Regions from separate parts of the Bacillus sp. VA13 genome, predicted to be linked through region 1. Evidence: riboswitches for the same ligand, from Rfam matches in the RefSeq annotation. Region 1 holds a riboswitch; each other region holds the start of a gene.

What was found. Region 1 has a riboswitch for S-adenosylmethionine ahead of AC0C66_RS14015 (bifunctional homocysteine S-methyltransferase/methylenetetrahydrofolate reductase). Riboswitches for the same ligand answer to the same signal wherever they lie in the genome.
Region 2: another riboswitch for S-adenosylmethionine. It lies ahead of AC0C66_RS00500 (phosphoadenylyl-sulfate reductase); the one in region 1 lies ahead of AC0C66_RS14015 (bifunctional homocysteine S-methyltransferase/methylenetetrahydrofolate reductase).
Region 3: another riboswitch for S-adenosylmethionine. It lies ahead of mtnK (S-methyl-5-thioribose kinase); the one in region 1 lies ahead of AC0C66_RS14015 (bifunctional homocysteine S-methyltransferase/methylenetetrahydrofolate reductase).
Region 4: another riboswitch for S-adenosylmethionine. It lies ahead of AC0C66_RS02005 (2-hydroxyacid dehydrogenase); the one in region 1 lies ahead of AC0C66_RS14015 (bifunctional homocysteine S-methyltransferase/methylenetetrahydrofolate reductase).

What each region holds. Positions count from the first base shown of each region.
Region 1 is NZ_JBVQPP010000003.1:395,194-398,402, forward strand. Features, by position in the region: partial or broken gene AC0C66_RS14005 (CvfB family protein) at 1-711, opposite strand, end outside; gene AC0C66_RS14010 (YajQ family cyclic di-GMP-binding protein) at 810-1,301, shown strand; SAM riboswitch class I at 1,409-1,526, shown strand; gene AC0C66_RS14015 (bifunctional homocysteine S-methyltransferase/methylenetetrahydrofolate reductase) at 1,617-3,209, shown strand, end outside.
Region 2 is NZ_JBVQPP010000001.1:96,120-99,328, forward strand. Features, by position in the region: gene pyrF (orotidine-5'-phosphate decarboxylase) at 1-404, shown strand, start outside; gene pyrE (orotate phosphoribosyltransferase) at 401-1,033, shown strand; SAM riboswitch class I at 1,178-1,283, shown strand; gene AC0C66_RS00500 (phosphoadenylyl-sulfate reductase) at 1,448-2,149, shown strand; gene cysP (sulfate permease) at 2,161-3,209, shown strand, end outside.
Region 3 is NZ_JBVQPP010000003.1:158,250-161,458, reverse strand. Features, by position in the region: gene mtnA (S-methyl-5-thioribose-1-phosphate isomerase) at 1-431, opposite strand, end outside; gene mtnK (S-methyl-5-thioribose kinase) at 439-1,632, opposite strand; SAM riboswitch class I at 1,742-1,896, opposite strand; gene AC0C66_RS12680 (carbon-nitrogen family hydrolase) at 1,980-2,759, opposite strand; gene mtnE (methionine-glutamine aminotransferase) at 2,854-3,209, shown strand, end outside.
Region 4 is NZ_JBVQPP010000001.1:486,790-489,998, reverse strand. Features, by position in the region: gene AC0C66_RS02010 (molybdopterin oxidoreductase family protein) at 1-1,267, opposite strand, end outside; SAM riboswitch class I at 1,415-1,506, shown strand; gene AC0C66_RS02005 (2-hydroxyacid dehydrogenase) at 1,600-2,625, shown strand; gene AC0C66_RS02000 (FGGY-family carbohydrate kinase) at 2,643-3,209, shown strand, end outside.

The sequences.
Region 1 (3,209 bases):
TCTACAGACAATGCATCCTGTTTTCTCGGAAGCAGCGACATGTTGACTGAACCGTCTTCTTTTACTTGAATCACCCGTCCCGTGATTCTTGAGCCGAGTCTTGGCTCCTCTTTTCTTTCTGACGGATGGATAAAACCGCGGATACCGTCGTCTGTGATGATGAATGAACCCGTTGCGATTAATCTGTACACCGTACCTGTCAGCTCTTTATTCATCAGATCTTCTGAAGCGTCGGTAAACAGTTCGCTGATGATATCTTCAGGCGCTGGTTTCGCAAACATGCGCCCCCGGTTCGTCACTTTCAGCATACAGTAGAGCTTATCCCCTTTTTGCGGCCAGACATCCTCGTATGGCGGCAAATGCTCAGTTGCAACAAGCGCATCCTTAGATAAGCCGACATCAACGAAAACGCCCATATCTTCCACTTTATCCACCACTTCGACCCAGCCGTACTCATCAGCGCTGATGACCGGAATTTTCATCGTGGCCGCAAGTCTTTCCTGCTGGTCCACGTATATAAAGACCTCTACCTCATCTCTGTCTTCGATATCCTCAGTTATTTCACTGTTATGTAAGAGAATCGTATCTTCTCCGTCGGTTAAAAAGTAACCGAAGTCAGTTTGGTGATCTATACTCAAGGTTAATTGCTGCCCTGGTCTCATGCTATCGTCCTTCCTGTTCCGCTTATTTTTCTGCGGATTCTGTTAACATTTTTTCCAATCATCACAAATTGATTCTTTGTTCTGTTGGAAGTTTCTCTTTATTCTACTATAATCAACACATAAGTTAAATGTTATGGAGGTTTTCATATGGCAAAAGAAAGTTCATTTGATATTGTATCAAAGGTGGAATTGCCCGAAGTGCAAAATGCGATTCAAATCGCACTGAAAGAAATCAGCACACGCTATGACTTTAAAGGAAGCAAAAGCGACATTTCTTTAGATAAAGAGGAGCTTGTCCTCGTTTCTGATGACGAATTTAAATTAAGCCAGCTGAAAGATGTACTGGTCAGTAAATTAATTAAACGAAACGTGCCGACAAAAAACATTGATTACGGCAAGGTTGAAAGCGCGTCAGGCGGAACGGTGCGCCAGCGTGCAAAACTTGTTCAAGGCATTGACAAGGACAACGCCAAAAAAATCAATACCATCATCAAAAACTCCGGACTGAAAATAAAGTCTCAAGTGCAGGATGATCAAGTGCGCGTCACCGGAAAAAACAAGGATGACCTGCAGCAGATTATCACAGCAGTGCGGGGCGCGGATCTGCCAATTGACGTTCAATTTATAAATTTCAGATAAATTTTCTGAATCCTATTGATTATTGTCTTTATTTTCGGTAAATTTGGAGAAAGGGAAAATGCCAGGCATCTTTAGGGCACTTCCTGAACACGAAAATTTTATATCCGTTCTTATCAAGAGAAGCAGAGGGACTGGCCCGACGAAGCTTCAGCAACCGGTGTAATGGCGATCAGCCATGACCAAGGTGCTAAATCCAGCAAGCTCGAACAGCTTGGAAGATAAGAAGAGACAAAATCACTGACAAAGTCTTCTTCTTAAGAGGACTTTTTTTATTTCTCTTTTTTCCTTGCTGAATGTGAATAAAGGAGGCAAACAATGGGACTTTTAGAAGATTTGCAAAAACAGGTGTTAATTGGCGACGGCGCCATGGGGACGCTCCTCTACTCCTATGGCATTGACAGGTGCTTTGAGGAGCTCAACATTTCAAAGCCGGAGGAAATTCAGCGCATACATAAAGCGTACGTTGAGGCTGGAGCCAACATCATTCAAACAAATACGTACGGGGCCAATTATATTAAATTATCCAGACACGGGCTTGAGGATGACATCAAAAAAATGAATCAGGAGGCGGTAAAAATCGCGCGGGCTTCAGCAGGCGATGCGTACGTGCTGGGGACGATGGGCGGCATCCGTACCTTTAATAAAAACGCGTACAGCCTTGACGAAATCAAACGCAGCTTTCGCGAGCAGCTGTACCTGCTGCTGCATGAAGAGCCAGATGGCTTGCTGTTAGAAACGTATTATGATTTGGAAGAAGCCCGTGAAGTGCTAAAAATCGCGCGCAAAGAGACTGGCCTTCCGATTATGCTGAATGTCTCCATGCATGAGCAAGGCGTACTGCAGGACGGAACACTGCTTTCTGAAGCATTGCGATCGATCGCGGATCTCGGAGCTGATATCGTCGGCATTAACTGCCGGCTCGGCCCTTATCACATGATTGAAGCGCTTAGCGAAGTGCCGATTTTTGATGACGTGTTCTTATCAGTTTATCCGAACAGCAGTCTTCCCTCGCTTGAAGAAGGCCGGCTCGTCTATGAAACAGACGACACGTATTTTCAAAACAGCGCGTCAGAATTCCGCAAGCAAGGCGCGCGGATTATCGGCGGCTGCTGCGGCACCACGCCGAATCACATCCAGGCGATGGCAGAAGCGGTTGGCGGGCTTGCTCCGATTACAGAAAAAGAAGTCAAAACCCGGGCGAAGGAATTCATTTCTGTTCAGCATGAGCGGACAGAGCCCGGCCTGAATGAGATCGCAGCGGAAAAACGCTCCATTATCGTAGAGCTGGACCCGCCGAAAAAATTGAGTTTCGACAAATTTCTGTCTGCTGCTGCTGAATTAAAAGAAGCGGGAATCGACGCCCTGACCCTCGCTGACAATTCCCTGGCTACTCCGCGGATCAGCAATGTTGCCTGCGGCGCCCTTGTGAAGCAACAGCTCGATATGCGCTCTCTTGTCCATATTACATGCCGTGACCGAAATATTATCGGCTTGCAGTCACATTTAATGGGTCTGGATACGTTAGGGCTGAATGACGTGCTGGCCATTACGGGCGATCCTTCTAAAATCGGGGATTTTCCGGGTGCGACGTCTGTGTATGATTTAACATCCTTTGATTTAATCAGGCTGATCAAACAATTCAACGAAGGACTGTCCCTGTCTGGAAAACCGCTTGGCAAGAAAACGAATTTCTCAGTCGCCGCCGCATTTAATCCTAATGTCCGCCATCTGGATAAAGCGGTAAAACGGCTGGAGAAAAAAATAGATTGCGGCGCCGATTATTTCGTTTCACAGCCTGTCTATTCCGAGCAGCAGCTTGTCGATATCCATAACGAAACAAAGCATCTGAAGACACCGATCTATATCGGCATTATGCCACTCACAAGCAGCCGAAATGCTGAATTCATC
Region 2 (3,209 bases), on a different contig from region 1:
GAACGCTTTCCGGAAAAAAACGCCCGTCACTTATCGCGGTAACCCAGCTGACAAGTACATCTGAACAAATGATGAAGAATGAACTGCTGATCGAAAAGCCTCTGATCGACACGGTCGTGCACTACAGCAAGCTGGCAGAAGAAAGCGGGCTTGATGGAGTGGTCTGCTCTGTTCATGAAGCACAAGCCATTTACCAAGCGGTGTCGCCTTCATTTCTGACTGTCACTCCGGGGATCAGGATGTCAGAGGACGCTGCGAATGACCAAATCCGCGTAGCGACACCTGCAATTGCAAAAGAGAAAGGTTCATCAGCGATTGTGGTAGGACGCTCGATTACCAAAGCGAAAGACCCAGTAAAAGCCTATGAAGCTGTCAGACTCGAATGGGAGGGAATCAAATCATGAAACAAATCATCGCAAAACATCTATTAGACATCCAAGCTGTATTTTTACGCCCGAACGAGCCATTTACATGGGCAAGCGGCATTTTATCGCCAATCTACTGTGACAACCGCCTTACGCTATCTTTCCCGGAGGTCAGAAATGATGTCGCCTCAGGTATCAGCAAGCTTGTCGAAGAGCATTTTCCTGAAGCTGAAATGATTGCGGGAACAGCTACAGCCGGTATTCCTCATGCTGCTCTGGCGGCTGACCGTTTGAATCTTCCGATGTGTTATGTGAGAAGCAAGCCGAAAGCGCACGGAAAAGGCAATCAGATTGAGGGAGCTGTTCAAAAGGGGCAAAAAACTGTCGTTATTGAAGACTTAATCTCCACAGGAGGAAGCGTACTTGAAGCTGCGGCAGCTTTACAAGCGGCTGGCTGTGAAGTGCTCGGTGTCGTCTCCATTTTTACGTACGGGCTCCCTAAAGCGCAGGAAGCCTTCGCAAAGGCAGAACTTCCATACTACTCTTTAACTGATTACGATACGCTCACAGAGGTCGCGCTCGAAAACGGAAATATTCATTCGGACGATCTAGAAAAGCTGAAAACGTGGAAACGAAATCCCGAGTCAAAAGATTGGTTTAAAAAATAAGAAATAAATTTCGGTGATGTATAGAGGCTTCAAAGCCTTGTTGTACTTGGAAACAGGCCACTCGGCCTGTTTTTTTATTAATCCTATAAAAAAAGTCGGGTTGACTTATGTTAGAATTGTGCTAAAATTTACTACAAATCTAAAAACTTATCAAGAGCGGCTGAGGGACTGGACCTATGAAGCCCGGCAACCTGCATAGTTTGTAAGGTGCTACTTCCAGCAAAATGAATTCCATTTTGAAAGATAAGGGCTACATGCTGTTCCTGTCTTTCTTTCCGCCGGATTGAAAGTTTTTTATTTTAAGAGGAAAAAAGGCTGTTTGTGATAACAGCAGCCGCGCATCACATTACAATTGGGAAAAGACAACCGGCAGAAAGCTACTGTTTGTTTGTCTCCGAAAGGAGGAAAGAAGAAATGTTAACGTACGATAATTGGGAAGAACCAACGATTACATTTCCGGAAGACGACCCTTATAAAGGAGCGCTTTCAGTTTTAAAGTGGGCATACGGCCATTACGGCAATCAGCTTGTTTATGCCTGCAGTTTCGGAATTGAGGGAATCGTTCTGATTGACTTAATTTATAAAGTAAAAAAAGACGCAGAGATTGTGTTTCTTGATACAGGACTTCATTTTAAAGAAACCTATGAAACGATTGAACGAGTGAAAGAGCGTTATCCGGGTCTTAATATCATCCTGAAAAAACCAGACCTTACCCTTGAGGAGCAAGCCGAAGAACATGGTGACAAACTGTGGGAAAGAGAGCCGAATCAGTGCTGCTATCTTAGAAAGGTTGTTCCTTTAAGAGAGGCGCTTTCAGGACATCCAGCCTGGCTTTCCGGTCTGCGCCGCGATCAAGGGCCAAGCCGTGCCAATACGAATTTCTTAAACAAAGATGAAAAATTCAAATCAGTAAAAGTATGCCCGCTTATCCATTGGACTTGGAAAGACATTTGGAGATACACATCCCGGAATGAGCTGGACTACAATCCGCTTCATGATCAAGGATATCCTAGTATTGGCTGCGCGCCTTGCACGGCTCCTGCTTTTACCGCAGAGGATTTACGTTCAGGCAGATGGAATGGTATGGCGAAAACAGAATGCGGACTGCATGAATAAGGAGCTGCAAAATGGAACTAGCCGCTATTTTATTTAGCTTGTTTTTCGCGATGAATATTGGTGCAAGCGGCGCTGCAGCTTCGATGGGAGTTGCTTACGGCTCTGGAGCCATTAAAAAGAAAACCTACGCTTTGATCCTATGCGCAGTCGGTGTGCTGGCCGGGGCGGTCATTGGCGGGGGCGAGGTTGTAAAAACCATCAGCTCCGGGATTATCCCCGAGCAGACGATTACACTGACGATTGTTTGCATCATTATTGGAGCCGCTGCGCTGTCGCTCTTTACGGCTAATCTTCTCGGCATTCCTTTGTCGACAAGTGAAGTAACAGTCGGCGCAGTTGTCGGCGTGGGAGTGGCTTACAAAGTATTGTTTGTGAACAACCTGCTGGTCATTGTGTCGTTTTGGGTTTTTGTCCCGCTGTTCGCTTTCGGTTTCACATATTTTGTATCTAAGCTGTTTCGTTATTTTAAGATTGAAATTAAATCTTCTAAAAAGCAAAAAATCCTTGGCATTGTTTTGTTAGGTGCCGGATTTTTTGAAGCATTCTCTGCCGGTATGAACAATGTGGCGAATGCCGTTGGCCCGTTAGTGGCGGCCGGTGTGCTGGATGTAACGAAAGGAACCTTATACGGGGGAGCTTTTGTTGCTCTTGGCGCGTTGTTATTAGGCCGGCGGGTGTTAGAAACAAACGGGAAGAAAATTACGAGATTCTCAAAAGGAGAAGGCATTCTCTTATCCGGTACAGGAGCCGGACTGGTGATCATCAGTTCTGTATTTGGGATGCCGGTGCCCTTGGCGCAAGTCACGTCATCGTCTATTATCGGAATAGGCATGGCAAAAAACGGTCCGAACGTGTTCCATAAACAAGTTGTTCAAACGATGCTGAAGGTATGGATTGTATCGCCGTTTTTATCTTTATCAATTTCTTATCTGCTTGTATCCTTGTTTTTAAAAGCGGATTATTATTCAATCTTTATCATGGTAAGTGTGCTTTTAGCGGCGGGCGGTGCCGTCAGCCTGACGAAGGCCATACGTAAAGAGAGACGCTCTGTCCACGAACA
Region 3 (3,209 bases), 240 kb from region 1:
TGGCCGATCATCCGGCACGTCTCCTCATCCTCGACCTGAATCTGAATCGCTTCATGGACAAGGTTTGTTTTTGCTTCATTTACGGAAATGGCGTTTTCGATTGAACGACTCAGTCTCTCAAGCGCCCAAGATAAATTAATGGCGGTAGGCCGTGAGCTGTTTAAATATTGTTTGATATCTTCCAGTCTGCGGCGGAATTCGGTGACATCATCTATTTCAATGTCTTTTGCAGCAAGCGCAAGTCCGAAGGCAGCCGTAATGCCGATGGCCGGGGCGCCTCTTACTTTGAGCGTGACGATGGCGTCAAATACATCCTCTTTCGTCGTCAGCTCCAAATATTCTGTCACGTCAGGAAGCTTTTGCTGATTTAAAATGGTAATGGCTGTTTCCTTCCATTCAACAGAACGGGGAACAGCAAATGAATGGGTCATGAATGGATCATTCCTTTACAAGTAACTTAAATAATTCAATAACATCCGTTATCGTTTTGAATTCCGAGCGTTTTTCGATAAAGGCTGTGCCTGTTTCGAGCGCCAGCCGTTTTCTGCCGATTCGTTTATCAAACGGCACGATTGTATCCAGATCAGCCACATGGGCAAGGCCGATCGCGCGGCGGATCAGCTCGCAGCCCGCAAACCCGATCGCCTCTTCAAATATATGACTGAGCGTATCAGTAAGGTACCCGTCGATTTTGGCGTAAACATCCAGACTATCCTTTTCCCACGCTTCAGTGAATGTCTTTTGAAATGTTTCCCAGACCTGCTTGACATGGTGATATAACGGCTCTCTGTCACCCCCGTCACGGCCGAGTGCGTTCAAAAATAAGTTGGCAATAAATTGGCCTACATCAAAGCCGATCGGTCCGTAAAAAGCAAATTCAGGATCAATCACCTTTGTTTCATGTTCGCTGGCAAAAATGCTTCCTGTGTGCAGATCACCATGAATCAGCGTTTCTGCCGATGTTAAAAACGACTTTTTCAGCTTAGCGGCTTCGATTTTGACGTTGTCATTATTCCAAAGCTTCTCGACAAAAGGACGAAGCTCTTCTTCAAAATCATTTGTGTCATGGTCAAAGAAAGGGTCTGTAAAGACAAGTCTTTCCGTAATGTCGCACAGCTCCGGATTTGTAAACTGTTTAACAAGCTGTTTTTTTACCTTGGGTTCAAGCGCGTAATCTGATGAATAGAAAAGGGTCTTTCCTAAAAATTCACCGATGTGCTGTGACAGATGCGGATAATGTTCACCCTCAATGAGTCCTTTTCTTACGATTTTAAGGTGAGAGAGATCCTCCATGACGGTAACCGCCATTTCTGTATCAGAATAAAACACTCTTGGAACGAGATGAGGGACATGCTCGCCCTGTCGGATGAGAGCGCTGCTTTCGATTCTTGCGCGATCGATTGTCAGCGGCCAGCTTTCTCCGACGACTTTTGCATAAGGAACCGCCTGTTTAATGATCAAAGCTCTATCATGTTCTTGATCATAAATATGAAAAACGTAATTTAAGTTGCCGTCGCCGATCTCCTGGCATGTCAGCGTGCTTTTGCTTGGAAATAAGCCAAGCCTCACCGCCAACGCCACAGCGGAGCTTTCATTTAACGTTTCGTATAAAGGTGTTTTTGTGACTGCCATTGTCATAACCTCCAATTATGTAATCTCTTGATATGTTTGCAGCTGTATGGTATGGCCGTAAAAAAGCCTCCTTCTCAGAGAGAAGGAGGCTTAACATGTATGTCCGCCTCTCTTATCTCTCAGATCAGATCTGATGGAATTAGCACCGTGCCTTAGAGACGAGCGTCTCGGCGCGAAAAAGATGCGCCCCATTTCGCAATGGAATTACGGTCGGTTGCTGTTGGGGTCAAAAGGCCAAATCCCTCGCCCAACTCTCGATAAGAGAATATATTCACTTGTTAAACAATTCTAATTTATCAGTTGATGAACATAGTAACAGGTGTTTTATCAAGTTGTCAATATATTTTTTAATATAAATCTTTTCTGATATCATCGAAAACAGGAATGCTCTCTCGTACCTTAACGCTTTCCTTAAGGTCGATTTCAGCTCGGACAATGCCTTCTTCCCGGCCGCCTTCAGAAAGTACACGCCCCCATGGATCAATAATCAGGCTATGCCCGGCAAATTCATTATCTGGATTTGAACCAGTACAATTGCAGGCAGCGACAAAGCATTGATTTTCAATGGCCCGGGCAATAAGCAGGCTTTTCCAATGATCAAGGCGGGGAAGAGGCCATTCCGCAGAAATAAACAGCACGTTGGCACCTTTTATCGTATGTTTTCTGATCCACTCCGGAAAACGGATATCGTAACAGATCAGTCCTGAGCTTTTGACTCCATCAAGCTCAAAGTATCCGTCTTCGGAACCGGCTGATAAATACACATGCTCATCCATCAGCTGAAAAAGATGGGCTTTTCGATACTCTTTAATGATTTGTCCTTTCTTATCGGCGATGTACATTGTATTATAAACATCAGAATCATTTCTGACTGCGACCGATCCGGCGACAATATGAACGCCATGTTTTTTTGCTGTTTTCTTCAGCCAGCACTGAGCAGAATGCCCGTCTTCATCAGCGAGCTTATCAAGGTTGGCCAAGTCATATCCGGTCGTCCATAATTCAGGAAGAACAAGAACATCAGCATGTTTGCTTTCTTTTTCAATCAAAAATTCAGCCTTTTTTATATTTTCCGAAGGTTTACCGTATGAAATATCAAATTGAAGACAAGATATCGTCCATTTCATCTTTTTAACACCCCAAATTTTTCTTTACTTTTTTCATTTAACCATATATGATGATGGACTATCATTTCAAGATTTTTTTAGAAGGTGAGAATTGATGAAATTTGAACAGTCTCATGTATTGAAAGAATTGCCTAAACAATTCTTCGCTTCTCTGGTGCAGAAAGTGAACCGAAAGCTCGCAGAAGGACACGACGTCATCAATCTCGGACAGGGAAATCCGGATCAGCCGACTCCGGAACATATCGTCGAGGAAATGAAACGAGCCGTTGCGGATCCTGAAAATCATAAATACTCGTCTTTTCGCGGCTCATATAGTCTGAAATCAGCCGCAGCAGCATTTTATAAACGAGAATACGGTATCGATCTTGACCCGGAAACTGAAGTCGCTGTATTATTCGGCGGGAAAGCCGGTCTGGTCGAGCTCCCGCAATGCTTGTTGAATCCGGGTGA
Region 4 (3,209 bases), on a different contig from region 1:
ATGCAGCCGTTTCCGTTAAAAATAAATCATGAACCACAGTAAACAAGTCTTCCCGCAGCAAGCCCTGTCTGACTTTATTCGCTTCTGGAGCGACAACGGCTGGATTCGTCCCGTAAATAAAAAGAGAACGAATCGGCGGATCTGTTTCCAAAAGCACTTTGCCCAGCTGATTCATATTAAATGATCTCGGTGTGCGCCCCTTCAGTAAGTCAGGCCGCTGCAAGGCATTTGTGTTATATTCTAAAATTCCGCTGTTATGCTTAATTGCGCCGCCCCCTGTGTGCAGCCATTGGCCAGTAACCGCCGGAAGACAGGCAATCGTCCGTACAATCATCCCGCCGTTATCGTGGTGTTGAAGTCCGTTTCCGATTCTAATAAAAGCAGGGGAGGTTTCGCCGTACATTCTTGCCAGCTGATACATATCTTCGGTGCTGACACCGGTGATCAGTGATACCTTTTCCGGATCATACTGTTTCACGTGTTCACGGAGCTCTTCATAGCCGACTGTGTATTCAGACAGAAATGCTTCATCATGAAGGTTTTCTTTAAATAAGATGTGCATGATGCCAAGAGCAAGTGCGCTGTCGGTTCCGGGTTTTATGGGAATAAACCAATCTGCAAGACGTCCTGTCTGGTTTTTATGAACATCAATCACGACAATTTTGGCACCTTGTTTTCGTGCTTTTTGGGCGATAGTAATTTGGTGCATATTTGTACTGACCGCGTTGATTCCCCAAAAAATAAATAGTTTCGTATGAATGGTTTTCTCAGGATCAATTCCCGCACTTATACCCATTGTATATTTATAGCCCTCTGATCCTGCTTTGCTGCAAATCGTCCTTTCGAGCTGGCTCGAACCCATGCGGTAAAAGAAGCGGCGGTCCATACCTTCAGCTGTTAATTTCCCCATATTTCCGTAAAAGCTGTACGGAAGTATGCTTTCAGCTCCCTCTTCATCAATCAGCTGTTTCCAGCGGGAGGTAATGGTATCGATTGCCTCTTCCCAAGAAATCGGTTCGAATATCGCTTGGCCTTTCGCACCTGTCCGTTTAAGCGGTGTAGTCAGCCGCTTTTCATCATAGATGCGCTCCGTCATGTTTCGGACTTTGTTGCATATGTTTCCGGCTGTGACAGGATGATCAGGATCACCTTGGACTTTCACAATTTTTCCGTCTTTTTTATGTATTAACAATCCGCACTGATCCGGGCAGTCAAGCGAGCAAACGGATTTAAAAATGCCGTTTTGTTGTGTGGCAAAAGATTTCATGGCCCAGTTCCTCTCTCTAGTTAGATATTTTGTAAGAATTATAACATTTCGGATGATAACGTCAATTCTGAAAAAAGAGATTGACATCAATCTGAGACTTCTTTATGATAAACGTATTCTTCATTCTGAAAATTACATACTCAACATTTTCTATCCAGAGAGGTGGAGGGACTGGCCCTATGAAACCTCGGCAACATTATTGTGCCAATTCCAGCAAGCGTCAGCTTGAAAGATAGGAAAGCAAGGTTTATACCAGCGTCTGTCTGTAAACAGGGCACGCTTATACATGAATCTCTTTCCATCTTCGGAAAGAGATTTTTTTATGAAAAAATATGATGAAAAGGATGTTTTGCACCATGACGGTTTTGGTTACGGCACCGTACAACGAAGAAGGACGAAAAGAGCTTGAAAAATTGTTCGGCTCAGTTACTTATCATCCCTGGAAGGAACAAGGCCGGGCATACGGGGAAGATGAACTCATTCAGCTGCTAAAAGCAACAAATGCGACAGGCTTGATTACTGAGCTTGATCAAGTAACAGACAGCGTATTTGCATCTGTTCCAGAACTTTCATTTGTGGGCGTGTGCAGAGGAATGCCATCCAATGTGGATGTGGCCGCAGCATCAAAAAGAGGTATACCCGTTTTCTATACACCCGGGCGGAATGCACAAGCGGTTGCTGAAATGTTTATCGGTAATGTGATTTCCTTTCTCCGCCATACCAGCTCCTCTAATCAATGGCTGAAGGATGGAAAATGGGACAGCGATTACTTGCAGGCTTATGTCAAATTTAAAGGGAACGAATTAACGGGAAAAACGGTCGGCATGGTTGGGTTCGGCGCGGTTGGTCAAAGGATTGCAAAACTGCTGACAGCGTTTGACTGTAAAGTAAAGTATTACGATCCATACGTACAAGACGATCATCCGCTGTATGAAAAAGTATCTCTCAAAACGGTGTTTTCAGACAGTGATATCGTTTCTGTCCATCTGCCTCGTACTGAGAAAACACTGAGACTTATTGATCGGAAGTATTTTGATCTGATGAAAGAGAGTGCGATTTTCGTCAATACTTCAAGAGCAGTTGTGGTAAACCGTGAAGATCTTTTATCTGTATTAAAAGAACAAAAAATCAGAGGAGCGATTTTAGACGTTTTTTATCATGAACCTCCAGAGGAATCAGATTACGAATACATTTCATTGCCTAATGTTCTGGCAACACCGCATCTCGCTGGAGCAACCTTTGAAGTAGAAGATCATCACGTGACGATCCTGAACGAAGCCCTCAAAAAGTGGAAGGTTGAAAAAACTCTTAATATTCCGACACTGTATAACAAAGATGAGCTGAAAACAGAGGTTTAAGAGAGGAGGTTACAGGAATGAAAAAACAAAAAGGCTATCTCGTTTTTGATATCGGCACAGGGAATGCGAGAGTAGCGGTCGTAAGTGTATCGGGCAGCGTTCAAACGGTTGAAAGGGAGGACATCGTGTATGCTACCGAGACGCTTTACCCGGACAGCCGTTATTTTTCTCCTCAGGTGCTGTGGAAGCAAGTGATGAAACTGGCAAAACGTGCGCTTTCTCGTTCAGGTGATATTGACATTATTGGTTTGACATCGACAAGTCAAAGACAGGGGATTGTTCTGATCGATCAAAATGGCGACTCTTTTCTCGGGCTGCCGAACATTGATAATCGCGGCCGTGAGTGGGAGGAGAGTATACCCAATCAGGAAGAAATATACATCCGCACAGGCCGCCTCCCGACTGCACTTTTTTCTGCGCTCAAGCTTTATGGTTTAAAACAGCGTCAGCCCTTTTTATGGGAAAAGACTGCTAGTTTTACAAGCATCAGTGATTGGGTGACATATCAGCTGAGCGGAATTTTGACATATGAACCATCGCAGGCAACTGAAACCCTGTTGTTTGACGTGAAGCAAAACACTTGG